Regions from separate parts of the Chryseobacterium shigense genome, predicted to be linked through region 1. Evidence: riboswitches for the same ligand, from Rfam matches in the RefSeq annotation. Region 1 holds a riboswitch; each other region holds the start of a gene.

The links. A riboswitch is a leader RNA that binds a small molecule or an ion and turns the genes downstream of it on or off. The one in region 1 is predicted to bind S-adenosylmethionine.
Region 2: it holds a riboswitch for S-adenosylmethionine, as region 1 does, so the genes downstream of both, HNP36_RS13670 (SusC/RagA family TonB-linked outer membrane protein) here and HNP36_RS10310 (TonB-dependent receptor plug domain-containing protein) in region 1, are expected to answer to the same signal.
Region 3: it holds a riboswitch for S-adenosylmethionine, as region 1 does, so the genes downstream of both, HNP36_RS14310 (alpha/beta fold hydrolase) here and HNP36_RS10310 (TonB-dependent receptor plug domain-containing protein) in region 1, are expected to answer to the same signal.

What each region holds. Positions count from the first base shown of each region.
Region 1 covers NZ_JACHLC010000002.1:102,137-108,208, forward strand. Annotated here, with positions in the region: gene HNP36_RS10305 (aconitate hydratase) at 1-595, shown strand, start outside; gene HNP36_RS10310 (TonB-dependent receptor plug domain-containing protein) at 656-3,400, opposite strand; SAM-I-IV-variant riboswitch at 3,692-3,790, opposite strand; gene HNP36_RS10315 (outer membrane beta-barrel family protein) at 3,914-6,072, shown strand, end outside.
Region 2 covers NZ_JACHLC010000003.1:203,341-209,412, reverse strand. Annotated here, with positions in the region: gene HNP36_RS13675 (RagB/SusD family nutrient uptake outer membrane protein) at 1-947, opposite strand, end outside; gene HNP36_RS13670 (SusC/RagA family TonB-linked outer membrane protein) at 966-3,899, opposite strand; SAM riboswitch class I at 3,984-4,081, opposite strand; gene HNP36_RS13665 (helix-turn-helix domain-containing protein) at 4,342-4,683, opposite strand; gene HNP36_RS13660 (hypothetical protein) at 4,658-4,882, opposite strand; gene HNP36_RS13655 (transposase) at 4,879-5,316, opposite strand; gene HNP36_RS13650 (hypothetical protein) at 5,575-6,072, opposite strand, start outside.
Region 3 covers NZ_JACHLC010000003.1:322,106-328,177, reverse strand. Annotated here, with positions in the region: gene HNP36_RS14315 (ACT domain-containing protein) at 1-853, opposite strand, end outside; gene HNP36_RS14310 (alpha/beta fold hydrolase) at 855-1,793, opposite strand; SAM riboswitch class I at 1,852-1,958, opposite strand; gene HNP36_RS14305 (MGH1-like glycoside hydrolase domain-containing protein) at 2,145-4,760, shown strand; gene HNP36_RS14300 (OsmC family protein) at 4,815-5,234, opposite strand; gene HNP36_RS14295 (DUF58 domain-containing protein) at 5,347-6,072, opposite strand, start outside.

The DNA.
Region 1 (6,072 bases):
GGTATTGATCAAAGCTTTCGGAAAATGTACAACCGACCACATATCTATGGCAGGACCATGGCTGAAATACAGAGGTCACTTAGATAATATTTCAAACAACATGTTGATTGGAGCTGTTAATGCTTACAACATGGAAACCAATAAGGTTAAAAATGAATTAACCGGTGAATATGGTGAAGTTCCGGCTGTACAGAGAGCTTACAAAGCAGCAGGAGTTCCTACCATTGTTGTGGGAGACCAGAACTATGGTGAAGGTTCTTCAAGAGAGCACGCTGCAATGGAACCAAGACATCTTGGTGTAAAAGCGGTATTGGTGAAATCATTCGCGAGAATCCATGAAACGAACCTTAAAAAACAAGGAATGCTTGGGATCACTTTCGCTAATGAGGCTGATTATGATAAAATCCGGGAGGATGATACGGTTAACTTCTTAGATCTTGACCAATTCGCTCCAGGAAAGCAGCTGACTTTAGAATTCGTTCATGCTGACGGAACTAAAGATATTATTATAGCCAACCATACTTATAACGATCAACAGATTGATTGGTTCAAAGCTGGTTCTGCTCTTAATCTGATTAAAAAGCAACAGAATTAATTGTTAGATTAAATTATTATAGAGAAGCGGCTTCCTTTGGAAGCCGCTTCTCATTTTATTTTAAAACTTAAACTCCACTCTGGCAAAAAGGAAACGCCCTCCTATACCATACTGGGAAACCTGCCTTGAATACACAAACTGGTTATCAGCCGTTAACGAACTGATATTCGGACTTTTGGAAGGCAGTACATTAAATATATTATTACTTCCTATTGTCGCCGAAATATTCTTGCTGAAATCATAACCGACGGAAAGATCTGTCACAAAACGTTCATTCAATACAAAATGTTCTCTGCTTTCGGTAACGCCGTCAAAGTTGGCATCCAGCACATCAGCATCTGTTACTTTTCCAAAGTAGGAATTTCTGAGGGAAACAGTAAGCGCTGCAAGTCTCAGCGTATTGGCAAGGGTAGCTTTTATACGCGGCACAGCTTCCTCAAAATATACTCTGTTAGGTTCTGAAAAATAATTATTGATCTGGCTTACCAGTTTAGGCGAGGCATGAATATCCCCGATTCTTCTCGTCTGGTTAAAGTTAAGGCCCAGATTGTTTTCCAGAGAAATTCCTTCCGAAAGTCTTGAATTCTGGGAAATCGTAATGTCTAACCCCTTTGTCTGAGAATCCACTGCATTGGCAAAGAAATTCGCAGCGCTGGCCCTTGCAAGGTCGAATGCCCCCTGAAGAACCGCCTGATCAGATCCCGGTGCAAAACTTCCTTCCGGACGGTAGAATAAATCAGTAAGCACTACTCTGTCCTTGATTTTTATTAAATAAGCATCCGCTGTAAACACTAAACTTAGAGATGGAATCTTCCACGTAATTCCCGTGCTGTAGGATTGCGAAGTTTCCTGTTTTAATTTTGGTATTCCCAATGCCTGAGCCGCTTCAGAATTGTTCCTGAAAGTTCCCACTTGTGTTGTTTGTCCTTTCTGGATCAGTGTAGAGGTAGAACTGTAATAGATCTGTGCCAGAGAAGGCGCTCTGAATCCTGTGGAAACAGCTCCTCTCCAGTTAAAGTTTTTAGCCAGTTTTACATTGGTTGCCAGTTTATAATTGAAAGTAGAGCCGAAGTCTGAATAATTTTCAAAACGTACAGCTCCTTCCACTAGCCACCAATCAGTTGGCTCAATTTCAACATCTGCATAGGCCGCAACACTGTTTCTGCTTCCGGAAACCGCATTATCAGGACTGAATCCCGGAAACACCTGTGACCCTGCCGGTCTTATATTGTTAAAAAAATCAGTTGGTTTTTCATTATCAGGAGTAGAGGCTGTCACTACGCGACCATAGATATCATAGGAAACATATGAGTTTTCATTTCCTGCATTCACTTTGTAGTTTTCATAACGATACTCCCCTCCAAAAGCTACATTCAGACCGTGAAGTACATCATACTTCTTAGAGAAATCCAGATTCAGTGTATTTTGTAAAAATTCAGACCCTCCAGCATCAAAAGTTCTTGGTGAATTATCACCCAGGGATGCGTTAAATGTATTCACTACCCCAAAATTAAAGGCATTTTTCCCGAACGTATTGCTTAAATCCACATTCCAGCCGTTCCATTTTCCTTTGATTCCTCCGGCTAATGAATAATCATTCACAGTTGCTTCAATTTGCGGAAGATATCCGTTCGGGGTAACAGCATTGATATTTCTTTCTGTATTCGGCAAGCGGTAAAAACCTCCGGCATTTCCTAAACGGTAGCTATATCCTCCAAAAGAATATACTTTCCAGTCTTCATTCACCGGGATTTCAGAGTTGAAAAAAAGCTGTGCCGACTGCAATTTAGACTGCCCTGCTCTCAAGCTGAAATCTTTTCTTTCCAACCCTCTATACTTAAGCTCCTGATCCGTAAAATCCTGTTTTAATAAGCCTTGCAGTGCTATAATACTGTTCGCTCCTGCTATCTGGGTCTTGAAATCCTGTGAAAAATAATCAACCTGCAATGCATATTGCTTCACTGTATTAATGATCTGCTGTGTATTAGAAGTATTGGTAATATTCTTATATAATCCGTCTATATTCACTCCATTTTGTAGTGCCCTGTAATTAATGGCATTATAGGCGTTAAAAATATCTCCCTGACGTACGCCAGCCCTTGAATACGGGTCACGATACTGCACTGATCCCGTTACATTGACGAACCCTTTATCACCGATTTTTGCTCCGTAATTCAGATCTGCAGAAATGGTCTGTCCATCTACTCCACCGGAAAAATTATTGGCTGCCGGTGAAGCATATCCTCCTAAAAACACCTGTCCTGAAAGCCCCAGTCTTCTTTTAAGGCCTAAATTCACGACCCCGGCAATAGCATCGGAACCATACTGGGCAGAAGCTCCGTCTCGCAGCACTTCTATTTTATCTAAGGCAAAAGCAGGGATAGCATTAAGATCTGTTCCTACTGAACCTCTTCCCGGAGTCAGGGTAACATTGATCAGGGACGACTGGTATCTTCTTTTTCCGTTAAGCAAAACCAAAACCTGATCCGGACCAAGTCCCCTGAGAAGAGCAGGATCTACAAAATCGGTTCCGTCATTAACGGTATGTGAGGTAGAGGAAAATGAAGGCACTACATAGTTAAGGGCCTGGCTTATATTATTAACAGGACTTTGTCTCAAAATCTTTGAAATATTGATAATATCTACCGGAACAGGTGTTTCCGTAAGCGATCTCCCCGATCCTCTTGATCCCAGAATCACTACGTCATCAATTTTTTTGGATGATGCAGAATCCGTCTGCCCGAAGTAAAATGCTGAAATAAAAGTTGCTGATGCTATGATTATTTTTTTGTTGAAAGTATGCATGTTTTTTTCTATTTTTTTATTACTAATTGTATGATTTCAGGCAATAATTTTCCTGTAACCTTATGTTTAAGGTTACGGTCAAAAGCCGGAATGGTTGGTATTATTTTTTAAAGATGTCTAGAAACAACAACACATGCGCATATGGAAATGGCATGAAAACAGGTCAGAATAGTAAAATGACACTTCACGATCTGAGAAACTAAAATTTAAATTGGTAATGTGATTTCCCTTGTCTTTAAACATTGATTTTATTTTTTTAAAACAAAAATTTCAAGATGGGAGGAAAAATAGAGAATAAACATTTTTTCCGGGCATACCGGCTTATCTATTTCAGCACCTTGCTTGTTTTTGCAGGTTGCTATCCCATCTATGAGATTCTTGATAATTACAGGGCAAAGATATAAATATTTCGGAAATAAAAAAATAATTGCTAAAAAATTTAACTTTTCGCAAATTCTACCGTAACAATTTCCCTTTTTTTACGTCTAACAGAAATAGTAGTAAAAAAACATTATGAAAAAAACTATATTGACGCTATCCTTGCTGGGGTCATTTTTTGCCTATTCACAGGAAAAGACCAGTACCAATACGGAAAAGGAGAAACAGATTGAAGGTGTTGTCATTACCAAAACTAAAAAAGCCGTTGAACAGAAAGCAGATCGTACGATCTTTGATTTTTCCGAACAGCCACAGCTTAATAACGGTAATGTTCTGGAAGGTATAAAAAAGCTTCCGGGGCTGATCTCCACTGATATTGCCGGAATGATGTATCAGGGAAAAGTGCTGGACGTTTATTTGAACGGAAGACCTTTAAATATTACATCAAATGAATTAAATTCCTTCCTGGAAGGGATGCCTGCCAACTCGGTGGACAGAATAGAAGTGATCACACAGCCCGGCGCAGAATTCCCCGCTACTTCAGGAGGCGCCATCATGAATATCATTACGAATAAAAATGCCAATAAATATTTAACCGCAACTTATTCGGGCAATTACTCATTTACGAATTACGATAAATTCAGAAGCAGAGCCACTAATTCCTTAAATCTGAATGCAAGAAATAAATTATTCGGATGGCAGCTGAACGTAGGCCAGAACTACCGTGAAAGTATGTTAAATGGTGATCAGGATATCCTACTGCATAATAATACAGACAGAATAGCACGCGGTTACTTTGCAAAAGCAGGGGTAACCTTTGATCTTGGACAGGATAGGCTATTGCTGAACTACGATATTTATCACAACAATAATGATAATTATACCCTAAGCAACGGTATAGGAGACAGGACTCCGGATAACAGTCCATTAGGCTATTACCTGAGAGATTATGATTTTACTTCTTCAGATATTGCCCACACCAACACTATAAGACAGGAAGCAGTGGCGACCTACCAGAAACGCTTTGCGGATAAATCTCAGAAACTGGATTTCCAGTTTGGATATACAAAAGCTTATACAAAGTTCGGCCAGGATAATGTGTTCCTTGATAAAACATTCTATGGGCCATTTGAACCCCAGCCAAGAGATATTCTCGGAAATGTACTGAGCAATAATTCCGATATGAGGGTTGCTAACTTTAAAATAGATTATTCTCAACCGATCAAACTTCTGGATGGAGGAAAAGTAAGTTTGGGAGGGTTATATGAAAGACAGGATTATGATACGGAAACCAGAGGCCTTACCAATCTGGAATACCAGAGACAGACAGCTTCCACTTATCTTGAATTTCAGGCAAAGCTGAAAAAATTTGATTTTACTTTAGGAGCAAGAGCAGAAAATTATGACATTTCCGGGATTACAAGAACGATAAAGGATAATGCTGTTCTGGAAAGGGATTTAATACCTTTCAATAAGTTCAAGCTTTTTCCGAATGCCAGTGTACAGTATAGCCTGATTAATCAGGTGTATGTGGCAGCGAACTACAACAAAAAGATTACTCTGCCAAGCATTTCTGCCCTGAACCCGAACAATGTCATATTTGGAAGCCCAAACACCCAGGTAACCGGGAACCCGGATCTCCAGCCTACGATATTTGACAATTATGAATTGAAGGTTTCTGCCTTTGATTACGCTTTCATCGGATACAGTGTAAGTTCTGCGAAGGATCAGGTAGCACAGATCATCATGAAAAACGGTAAGAATCTTTACAATAAGCAGGTGAATATTTCGAATATGAAAATTCACAACTTCAATGTAGGTTTACCTATTCCGTTTATGATTTTCAGCAAACCGATGAGCGAGATCATGAAGTTTAATTTCAATCCTGATAAGATTAATTTCATGTACCTGTATGCTGGTTATCAGAAACATGACATTGATAATCTGAATAATAAAGGATTCTGGATCTTCAATATCATGACACAACTAATCTTACCGAAAGATATAAAGCTGACGGCCAATTACAGTTATCTGACACCGAAAGCCGGATATTTCTACTTTACGGCAGATAAACCGTTTAATAATAACCTGGATATTACGTTGACTAAAAAATTCATGAACAACCGTCTTACACTTTCTGTTTTCGCGAATGATATTTTCAACGGACAGGTAATGCAGGTGTATTCCAATCCGCCGGAAGGACAGCCTGTAATGATCAGAAGTAAGTATGATACGAGGAATTTCGGAATTTCCATCAATTATAAAATTCCAACCAAGAATAAACTGGCTAAGGA
Region 2 (6,072 bases), on a different contig from region 1:
AACAAATCTTTAAAGAAAGGATCTGCCATAAAGCTATAATAATAACTTCCCGAAGAAGACACATCAAGATAATGGAAGGCGTAGCTTGCCCCTGACTGCTCCTGAGTCTGCCCATGTCCCCAGATCCATTCTCCGTTGCTGATGTCATTGAAACCTTCTTTATATTTTTCAGCGGTCATGAGCGGATAACCTGTTCTTGCCATTTTCGCAGCGGAGGCAGCTTTATTCCATTCTCCGGTATTCAGGTAGGTTCTTGCCAAAAGTCCGTTTACGACCGCTCTGTTAATCTTATCCTTGTTATTTCTTGTATAATTGGTTAAAAGGTTATCTGCTTCCGTGAGATCATTTTTGATCAGGGTATACATTTCCTCAAGACTTGCTCTTTTCTTCGGAACAGAACTGATGGTTGAAGGCTCTGTATAAATCGGCGCAGTAAGAGCGGTTTTATCTTTCAGATAGCTGAACTGGTAAAAACTTGCCAGATTCAGATAACAGAAAGCACGTAATGCCTTAGCCTGACCTTTTACCTGGTCTTTTTTTGCCTGACTCCCTTCTGTATGGTCAATACGGGTGATTACATTATTCATGTTATTAATGGTTGAATATAGTGTTGACCAAATAAACTGCGGTCTTGAGGCCGTATTATTAATCATTTCCGTAAAAGCATACGCAGACGGGAACCCATATTTATTGGTTAGAACTGCAACATCACTTCCCATGGCATCACTGGTTCTCAGAACCGTTGAGTAACCGATATTTGCGTAGGTTGGACCGTCATCATTCAATTTTGCCCATGCTCCGTTAATTACTGTTTCCGCGCTTTCTGCCGTTTTGAAAACCTCAGCTCCGTTAGCCTGATCCGTAGGAGCCGTTTCCAGTTCGCTTTCACAGCTTGTTAGTGACCACACTGCGATCAGGGCAAGAGATATGTATTTTAATTTTTTCATTGTTTCAATTTTTGAAGGTTAAAGAGTTGCCTGAAGACCGAAAGTTATAGTTCTCATAGCCGGATACCTGTAATAGGTAGTCCCGTCCAATGCCTGTTCCGGGTCCATGCCTTTATGCTTGTAGAAGGTCAGAAGATTTTCTGCCTGAACGTAGATTCTGAATTTTTTTAGTCCTAATTTTTCAAAATAATCGGAAGGGAGTGTATAGCCCAGGCTTACGTTTTTAAGTCTTGCATACGTTCCGGAATACAAAAATCTTGAAGAAGTGGAAGTCCAGTTATTCGTTGTCGTGCTTAGCGCCGGAACATCTGTGTTCGGGTTTTCCGGAGTCCATCTGTTCAGCATTTCTGCACTCCACGCGCGTCCTCCGGCGTTTCCGTTGGACATTAATGATGTGTAATCCGTATCAAGGATCTTTCCTCCGATGCTGAAAGTCAGCAATCCTGAAAAATCAAAGTTTTTATACGCAATAGTTGTGGTAACTCCTCCCGTTACTTTAGGCAGCGCAGATCCCTGTACTGTTTTTGTAGCTTTTGCATACTCTGAAGTGGTTCCGTCTACCGTATTTCCATTGGTATCCTGGTAAATGTATCTCCATAAAGGTTTTCCGTTGGAAGGATCAACGCCTATCCATTCAGGAATAAAGAAATCATAGATGGAACCACCTACTTCAAGGCGTTTTGTTCCTGTTATTACAGATCCTTTAGGCAATTTTGTAATTTTATTGGTCAAAGTACTCAGGTTCACATCTACATTCCACTGGAAATCGTCGTTCTTGATTGGTGTTGTGAATAATGAGAATTCAAAACCGGTATTCTGTATTGTCCCGATATTGAAAGGAAAATCACTGATTCCCAGAGATGGGGCAACCGGCATATTAAACAGAAGATCCTGACTCTTTCGTTTGAAATATTCTACGTTACCTTTTACCCTGTTATTCAGAATTGCAAACTCAAGACCTACATTTAAATTAAGGTTGGTTTCCCACTTCACATCATTGGTCTGCACTTTTTCCAGAACTGTTCCCGGCTCGCCAAGGTTATTATAAAACCTGTACAATTCCTGGTAAGCATAGTAAAGAGAAGATCCGTTGGGTCTCCTTAATTTATCATTCCCCTGACCACCGTAACTTGCACGCAATGTCAGTTGATTGAAAACATTCAGGTTTTTGATAAAATCTTCATTTGAGACTTTCCATGAAGCTCCCACTGACCAGAATTTCCCCCATCTGTTATCTGCAAAGAATCTTGAAGAACCATCTGCTCTTCCGGAAACTGACAAAAAGTAAGTATTATTAAAATCATATTCTGCTCTTCCCAGGAAACTTAATAAGGAAAACTGATCTCTGTTTCCACTGAAGCTTCCCAGCAGCGCCGCAGCATCAGGCTCGTAGTAATAAGGAAGGGAAAACTGGCTTCTGGAACCGGATATCGTCTGGTAATCATATTTGTAAAATTCCTGGCCTCCCAAAACACTTAGGTGATGCTTTCCGAACTTCTTGTCAAAAGTCAGAATATTACTGGTTGTATAGGAAAGGGTTCTGCTGTTCGATTTCGTTACGGAACCTCCTGTTTCGCTTCCTTCCCCGATCAGCGGATTGGAATAGTAATGTCCGTTGTAATTTACAAGATCAACTGAAAAACTGGTTTTAAATCTCAGTTCGGGAAGAAAGATAAATTCTAAAAATCCTTTTCCTGAAAAATTGTCTTCTTTGTTTTCGTTTTTATCCAAAGGCAGTGTTGCAGCTGCATTTTGGTTCTGCAATGCACTTGTGGGTCTGTATTTCCCGAAATCATAGATCCTGTTTCCTTCTGAATCCAGCACATAACTTCCGTCAGCATTTCTTTCATAATATGGGTAGAAAGAAGGTATTACCCTGGCTGCATTGATGATATTGTCTGTTCTGGAATCTGAAGATGGCGGTGCCTGCTGAATACTGTTGGTGTAACTTAAATTGGCTCCGGCGTTCAGCCATTTTTTAACTTCAGAATTAATTTTTAGCCTGGTGGAAAACTTTTGAAATCCAGATTCTATGGCAATTCCTTTATCATCAAGGTATCCTAAGGAGAAGAAATAATTGCTTTTTTCGCTGCCTCCGCTGATGTCAAAATCTACCTGGCTTCTGGAGGCCGTCCTTTGAAGAATATCTCTCCAGTCGTCATTCCATAAAGCTTTTGCTCCCGGAAGAAGTTTTCCGTCTGTTCCTACAGGTTTGGGGAAACCGGCTCCGTAAGGGTTTATTCCCAGAGCATTCACAAGGTTGTCGCTTGCCATCTGTGCGGCCTGCTGGGAAGATATTTGCCCGGATTTGTAACCGTTTCTCAATGCTTCCCAATACAATTGGAAATACTCATCGGTACTTACCTGCTTATAATCTTTTACGGCTCTGGTAGAAAATCCCTGACTGATATTGAAATTGACCCTGGATTCTCCTTTTTTACCGGATTTTGTGGTAATGATGATGATCCCGTTAGCTCCTCTTGAACCATATAATGAACTTGCTGTGGCGTCTTTTAAAACACTTATGGATTCTATATCATTCGGACTGATGGAATTGATATTCCCATCAAAAGGAATTCCATCCACTACATACAGAGGGTCACTGGAAGCACTAATGGAACCAATTCCTCTTATTCTTACTGAAGCCGTTGCTCCAGGCTGTCCTGAAGCACTTACCGCCTGAATTCCCGGAACCTGCCCTTCGAGAGCTTTTGTAATATTGGTAACGGGCCTGTTGTTGATTTTTTCGCTGGAAATAGTGGCTACGGAACCTGTATAGCTTGTTCTTTTGGCTTTACCGTAAGCAATGACTACCACCTCATCAATTTCCTTTTCTTTGACTGTATCTTTTTTCGGCTTTATTTCCTGGGCATTTGCACTGATAATTCCTAAGAAAAATACAGCGGCAGAAGGAATCCAAGCCTTGGAATCAATTAAACTCTTACTAATCATAATCAATTTTATTTATCATATATTAAAAAACTAACCCTTTGCAGAAAAGTCAGCAAAGGGCATCGAAAAATACGATAAACCAAATGCTTATTTTTCCTTTAAAGGCTGAATGTAACACCTTGCGCAGGGGCAGGTTGTTAAGATTTCACAGGGTCAGTTCCCTCCATCTTTCTTTATAAGCCGATCGAAATATGTCTGCAAATCTAAAAACAATTAGTCTACAAAACAAGTAGACTTTAAAATTTTTTATTATACATTATCAAAAATTAACTTAATTCTCAACTAAAACACCGCCACAGCAAGGAGTTAACAGATTGCGAAATCCATAAATATGAGATTTATCATTATTAATAATTAAATGAAAAACTGAGAAGCAAAAAAAATGACATCTTCCGATGTCATTCCTTTCTTATAATAGCCTTTTAAATTTGCATATAGCAGTTCAGTTAGTTTGGGCTTTGCTCTTGAATATTTTTTTCCATTTTGCTACAGAGTTTCTGCTTAATTTAAATTCATCCGCTAATTCTGTATTATTATACCCGTTTCTCTCCTGAAATTCCAGGATTTCCAAAATCGAAGCTTCATCATACGATCTTTGTTTTTGGTTAAACTGAGCTATCTGCTGGTCTTCAACATCAAAAATCAGCTGATTTAATTTAATAACGTCTAAAACGGACAGAGTTTCTTTCTGCAAAATAAAATCACAAAGCCCGTATTTCTCAGGGCATTTTCTAAAAATAATGTCCGTGTATATTTTCTTATAATCCGGTGCTGATCTTTCCATATATTTTTTTTATTTCAATTTTGGAGACTTTATCATTTTCAAAGAATAAAAACAGGATTGTTTTCTTTCCGAATGTTCCTGTTTCCAGCGTATATGTCCAGTTATCAGAAGGATAGAAATTAAATTCTTGTCCAAGCAATTTCATAATTTCTTCTTTATTCTGATACAGCAGGTAATTATACTGGTGCATCAATTTCATTGTGTCTCATCGTATTTACTGATCCATTTATAAAGTGTAGTTTTGGGAATCCTATACTCTTCCAATATCTGAAGTTTTGTTTTTTCTCCTGTCTTTATTAATTCCAGAATAAAATCCACAACCTGCCTAGTGTAAACATTTTTCCTAAATTCCGGAAGTGAGGGTTTGCCATTTTCCGGAAGATTAAACGATGAGCCGTTTCCGGGAGCAAATAAAATAAGATGCTGGGCATAGATTCGGAAAAAATCATATTCCAGAAGCTTGCACCATCTAAGAAGAGTTTCCGTATCCAGACTTTTCGTATCAAACATTTCATACATTTCTTCTTCTGTAATTTTGTGAAATTTACAGATCCGGGATACAGAAATTTCCAGTTCTTCTGCTCTTGTCTTTATACATTCACCGATGTGAATGTTTTTAAAATCAAATCTCATGGAAAAAGTTTGTTAAGTGAAACTATTGTAAAGTATAGCCTGTATTTGCCTGCTCTTCCAAGTCTTTTATTTTGAATTTTATCATACACTTTAGTCTAATGGGGGTTTCCTGTATCTATTGTTTTCTCCCAAAACCTAAATATCTATTGCCCAATTTCTTTTTTGAAAAAGGACCAGCTTTAAAGCCGATCCTTAAATCCAATCAACATTTATGATTAAAAACTGACAATCAATAATTTAACCTACTTGAAATCCTTTTTAATACAACCTCTGAATGGAAACAAAAACTTCCAGTGTATTGTCCGCAGTAGTAGAGTCTGAAGTAGTATTGGCATTACCTGCACTTGCAAAAGATTTATTATCTATACGCAACGCGTAATAAACTCTATACCATTTATTATCCGCCGTTGTAATGTCAAAAGTAACGGTCTCATTTCTTCCATATGTAAGATACACTCCATCATCAAACTGGGCATAATTATTAGGGAAGATTAATAAATTAGCCCCACGTGAATCTCCCGTATGCGTAGATACTTCAGACACCCACACTTTTGCGTTAGCCGCGGTAATATTATAAAGACGGGGATCAAAATTGGTATTCGCACTACTGGAGTCAAATGCATTAGGAGAAGTGATATATGCATCAACTCTGAAGGTATTGTTAACTATAGGAAGATCATTAAGAAACTGACTTAAAAGAAATGATGAAGTCTGACGCGGGATTGAAGAATGATAATATACCAATTCTCCAGGGGC
Region 3 (6,072 bases), on a different contig from region 1:
ATCTTAGTTTACGGTATTCTTCGATAGGAAGGGTATTGAATATTTTATTGGAGGAAACCAGATCAAAGCCGTTTTCGGCCAGCGCATGATAATTCTTTACAAAATCTTTGCTTGCCGTATTGTCCACTACAATAAGGTTTTCCAGTTGGTTTTCTTTTGAAAAACTGATCAGTTCTTCAACATTTGATGAGTGTTCTGCTGTTAAAACCTCATCGTTCCAGTTTTCATTAAATCCTTTTTTGTTGAATGCAATCTTTCTTGAGTTGGCCACTGCAACTACCTTAAGATCTATTTTTTTACGTCTTTTGATTTCTTCAGAGGACTGTAAAACCTGGTCTATTAAAGTCTTTCCAACGTTTCCATGTCCTATGATTGCCAGGTGAACGGTTTTAGGCTTTTTGAAAATTTCGGATTCAATGATATTTTTCGTTTTCTCGTCCTGAGAAGAGGTAACCACAATATTAACTCTCTTTTCGGCTGCAACCTGGTTCAGAAGAAGCGGAAAAACATTATTCCTTGCAAGCTCTGCAAGAACTTTATTAAAATCTTCCGCTACAAAACCGAGTACGGAAACGTTATTAATACTGTATATCTGTGAAACTTTTCCTGATTTTCTTTCTGCCTCAAACTCATCGATCAGACAGGTAACTGCTTTTTCTGCATCTGCCTCATTGACCAGAATGGATATTCCGTTTTCAATGGCCTGTTGAGAGATTACTCCAACACTGATGCGTGCCAAAGTAAGCGCTTTAAAAATTCTTCCGTCGATCCCGATTTCACCCAGGAAATCCTCTCCTTCAAACTTAATGATTGATCTGTTTTTTAAAAACTTTATTTCGTTAGCATTTCTCATTCTACAAAATATTTTTTATGATAGTATTTAATTGTTCGTATTCCATTAGGAAGGCATCATGCCCGTGAATTGACTGTATTTCATGATAGAAAACCTCTTTGTTTTTCTCTTTCAGCTGTTCAAAGCACATTCGCATTTCTGAAGCAGGGAAAAACAAATCTGTATCTACTGCGATAAGGTGAATTCGGGAACTGATTTTTTCCAGTTTTTCTTCTTCGGTATTGATATTCATGAGCAAATGATTCATCAGCTTGTAAGATTTTAAACTAAATCTTTCGTTTAATGAATTTCCATGATAAACCAACCAGTCTTCAGACTCAAGCCTCTGATTCTTCTGATCGTATCTGTTTTGAAATCTGTCATTTAAAGATTGAGGGGTCCTGTAACACAACATAGCATGGATTCTTGCTTTCTGCAGAGGCTCATCGTTTCCATTAAGCAGAAATTTCTGAACAAGACACTGTGCATGAAGCCAGTCATGAGTTTTAAGGTCACAGGCAATAGGAATAAATATCTCCGAGAGTTGCGGCTGTTTTGCAAGCATCTCCCAGGCAATTCCTCCTCCGAGGGAACCTCCGATAATGGCGTATAAATTTTTGATATGTAAAGCTTCAAGACCTTTCAGGAATATTTGTGCAATATCTGAAGAGGTGAAATCTTCGTATTCATCAATTAAAAAATCATCATATCCGTTTCCGGGAATATTGAAACACAGAACTGTATATATATTGGTATCAATTACCTGATTTTCCCCGATAAGTTTTTTCCACCAGCCTTTTTCTCCAGAAACGTTTGAGTTCCCGGTTAAAGCATGATTTACCAGTATAACGGGTGCTGAAAACAGGTCTTTCCCGAAGATCTGATAGGTCAGCGGGATATTGTATTCCTTTTGGGAACCGGTTTGATACGAAAGATTAATATAGTTTAGTTCTGTTTTCAATTCTATTATTTTAATACAATTGAAAATGCCACAGGAAATGGCTGAAAAGAACTTCAGTGAGTTATCTGTCCAATATAAATTGGTAGAACGTAGCACCTTCTCTGCTTGCACAAAGGGTTGCTAAGGTTTCATAGGGTCTAATCCCTCAACCTTTCTTGATAACATTTTCAATATTTGAATGAACGCACTGCAAAGATATGTTTTTTCTTTTAATATTTAAAAAAATTATTTTTAATATTTAAAAAAGCTTTATTGATAAGTATTTCAAGGATATATTAATAATTATTCAGATGAAAGGAATTGGAATTATTTTTCAAAAAAACTACCTTCGTACTGAAAAAGTGATGAAATATGACTGTTGAAAAAGAAAGATTACTAGATCCCAAATGGAAAAACTGGGGACCATACGTAAGTAACCGGCAATGGGGAAATGTGCGTGAAGACTACAGCCCGAACGGAAATGCCTGGCATTACGCCAACCATAATAATGCAGAAAGTTATACCTACCGATGGGGCGAAGAAGGAATCGCAGGAATTTCCGATGTGAAGCAGATTCTCTGTTTTGCCTTCTCCTTTTGGAATAAAAAAGATAAAATTGTAAAAGAACGTTTTTTTGGACTGAGCAATCCGCAGGGTAACCACGGGGAGGATATCAAAGAGATTTTTTACTATTTAGATAATACACCTACCCATAGTTATATGAAAATGGTGTATAAATACCCTATCAATGCATTTCCTTATGACGATCTTGTTACCGAAAATGGCAGACGGAGCAAAAAGGAGCCTGAATATGAACTGTTTGATACGGGAATTTTTGACAATGATGAATACTTCGATATTTTCATTGAATACTGTAAGGCTGATCACAACGATATTCTTGCAAGGGTAACTGTTCATAACAGAAGCCGTCAGGATGCCCCTATCGTTATCACTCCGGCTGCATGGTTCAGAAATAACTGGAAATGGGGATACAACACATATAAAGGTGAAATGAATGCTTCATACGATGGATGCATTGACATTAAGCATGACAGCATTTCGATTAAGAAATTCTACTCAAGGAATCTTGCTGCAAAAAGTGCTTTCTGCGAAAATGAGACCAATACTCCCAAATTATATGGAGCCCCTTATCCCGGAAATACTTATTTTAAGGACGGAATCAACGATCATATTATTTATGAAAGCAATACGGTAAATCCGGAAAAAAGAGGAACCAAAGCAGCTTTCATCATTGACGAAATAATTGAAGCCGGACAATCCAAAACGTTTGATTTCAGGCTGTGCCCGGATGAGATGGATGAGCCTTTTGATAAGTTCAACGAAATTTTCAGTGCAAGATCTGCAGAAACAGATGAATTCTATAATGAGATCCAAAGCGAAACCACAAATGAGGATGAAAGAAATGTGCAACGGCAGGCATTCGCAGGGCTTCTGTGGAATAAACAGTTCTATCATTATAATGTGGGCAAATGGCTGAAAGGCGATCCCAACCATGAAGCTCCGAGAAATTTCAATGAATATGTAAGAAATACAGAATGGAACCATCTCCACAATAAGGATATTATCTCTATGCCTGATAAATGGGAATATCCGTGGTATGCAACATGGGATCTGGCATTTCACTGTGTGCCTTTTTCCATTATTGACGGTGAATTTGCAAAAGGACAGCTTCTGCTTTTAACAAAGGAATGGTACATGCATCCGAATGGCCAGCTTCCTGCTTATGAATGGAACCTGAGCGATGTAAATCCACCGGTACATGCGTGGTCCTGCTTCCGTGTTTTCAAAATTGATGAAAAACAGAACGGCAAGCCTGATCTTTTATTCCTTGAAAAAGTCTTCCAGAAACTCCTCCTGAATTTTACATGGTGGGTAAACAGGAAGGATAAAAACGGCAAGAATATTTTTGGCGGGGGTTTCCTTGGTCTGGATAATATCGGGGCTTTTGACCGCAATATGGAACTGAAAGACGGCCAGCATCTTGAGCAGGCTGACGGAACAAGCTGGATGGCAATGTACGCTCTTAATATGATGCGAATCGCTATGGAACTTGCTCAGTATTATCAGGTATACGAAGATATGGCCATTAAATTTTTCGAACATTACCTCTATATCGCGGAAGCGATGGAAAACCTGGGTGATGGCAAAGAAGGTTTATGGAATGAGGAAGACGGCTTTTTCTATGATGTATTGCAGCTTGGTAACGGAGAAAGTGTTTCCTTGAAATTAAGAAGTATCGTAGGACTGATCCCGATGTTTGCTGTAGAAATTGTAGACCATCAGTTATTGGAAAAGATGCCCAATTTCCAGGCAAGAATGGAATGGGTATTGAAAAACAAGCCTGAACTTACAAAACTGGTTTCTCACTGGGATGAGGAAGGACAGGGCAGAAAACACCTGATGAGTATCCTTCGTAAGAACAGACTGACAAAGGTTTTAAACAGAATGCTTGATGAAAAAGAATTTTTAAGTTCTTACGGAATCCGGGCAATGTCTAAAGTGTATGAGGAAAATCCTTTCGTATTCTCCGTTCATGGTACTGAAAATGTGGTGTATTATACTCCTGCAGAAAGTGACAGCCGTATGTTCGGGGGCAACAGCAACTGGAGAGGACCTATCTGGTTCCCGATCAATTTCCTTATTGTGGAAAGCTTACAGCGTTTTCATTTTTATTATGGCAACAGTTTAAAAGTGGAATTCCCCACCGGAAGCGGCGAGAAAAAGAACCTTGATGAAGTGGCGCAGAATATCAGCAGAAGACTGTGTTCGTTATTTTTAAAGGATGAAGATGGACAAAGACCTTTTAACGGAGGCAATGCCAAATTCAATTATGATGAGCATTTTAAAGATTATATTACTTTCTTTGAATATTTCCACGGAGATAATGGTCGTGGCGTAGGAGCTTCCCATCAGACAGGATGGACGGCAACAGTTGCCAAGCTTATGAAACCGAGATTAACTGTATAAAATGAAGAGTCCGGCCTATTTGGGCCGGACTCTTCATATCAATTAAAAAAAGATTTAAACTTTCTCTCCGTTAACCAGAACTTCGTACCCGATTTCTACATTCGGTTCTAAAGTTTTTGATACGGAACAATATTTTTCAAAAGACAGTTCAGCTGCCTTTAATGCTTTTTTAGGATCAATATTTCCTTCCAAAAGAAACTTCACTTTAATGGATTTAAATGGCTTTGCATCATCTACAGGAATTCTTTCTCCTTCTACTTCTGCCTGGAAGCCGGTAATTTCCTGACGCTGTTTTTTCAGGATAGAGACCACATCTATTCCGCTGCATCCGGCTACGGCCATCAGTACGCTTTCCATAGGAGAAACTCCTTTAGCACCTGGCTGTGAAGTGTTGTCCAAAAGAATTGAATTCCCTTGGGAATTGGTACATTCGAATAAAAAGTCCTCGTTTATTCTGTTTAGTGTTATTTTCATTTTCGAATTTTATTGTAAAATTTTTAAGTTCCTTTCAGAATGGTAACTGATTGTATCATTTATATAAAATCAGTTTAGCCGTGATGGAGACCATTAGATTTATTATACAAAATTATAAAATTCCCCGCGCTTTTATCTCAAGATATTTATTGATAACGTCAATATTTAAATTTTCAGGCAAAGTGTATACCGTATAGATACCATATTTCCTCAGTTCCTGAATGATCAGTTTCTTTTCAAATTCAAATTTTTCAGCAATGATCTCATCATAGATTTCCTGCATACTTTCAGGATTTTTGTTGATAAGGGTATGCAGTTCTGAGTTTTTAAAAAATACAACGACCAACAGATGGTTTTTGGCAATACCGCGGAGATATTTCAGTTGCCTGTTTAATCCGTCAAGGGTTTCAAAGTTGGTAAAAAGCAGAACAAGGCTCCTCTGGTTCAGAGAATATTTTACATCCTGATACAGGCGGTTAAAATCACTTTCAAAAAAGTCGGTTTTAATGTTATACAATGCTTCCGATATCTTTTTCAGCTGTCCTGATTTATTTTCAGCAGCAACTTTGTTCTCCGTTTTTTTAGAGAAGGTCATCATTCCGGCCCGATCGCCTTTCTTGAGGATAATATGAGACAGGGCCATTGCTGCATTGATAGAATAATCAAGCAGACTGAGACCGTTGAAAGGCATCTTCATCGTTCTTCCCTTATCAATCAGAATAAAGATACGCTGAGATTTCTCGTCCTGAAACTGGTTAACCATCAACCTGTTTGTTTTAGATGTGGCTTTCCAGTTGATGGTTCTGATATCATCTCCCGGAACATATTCCTTGATTTG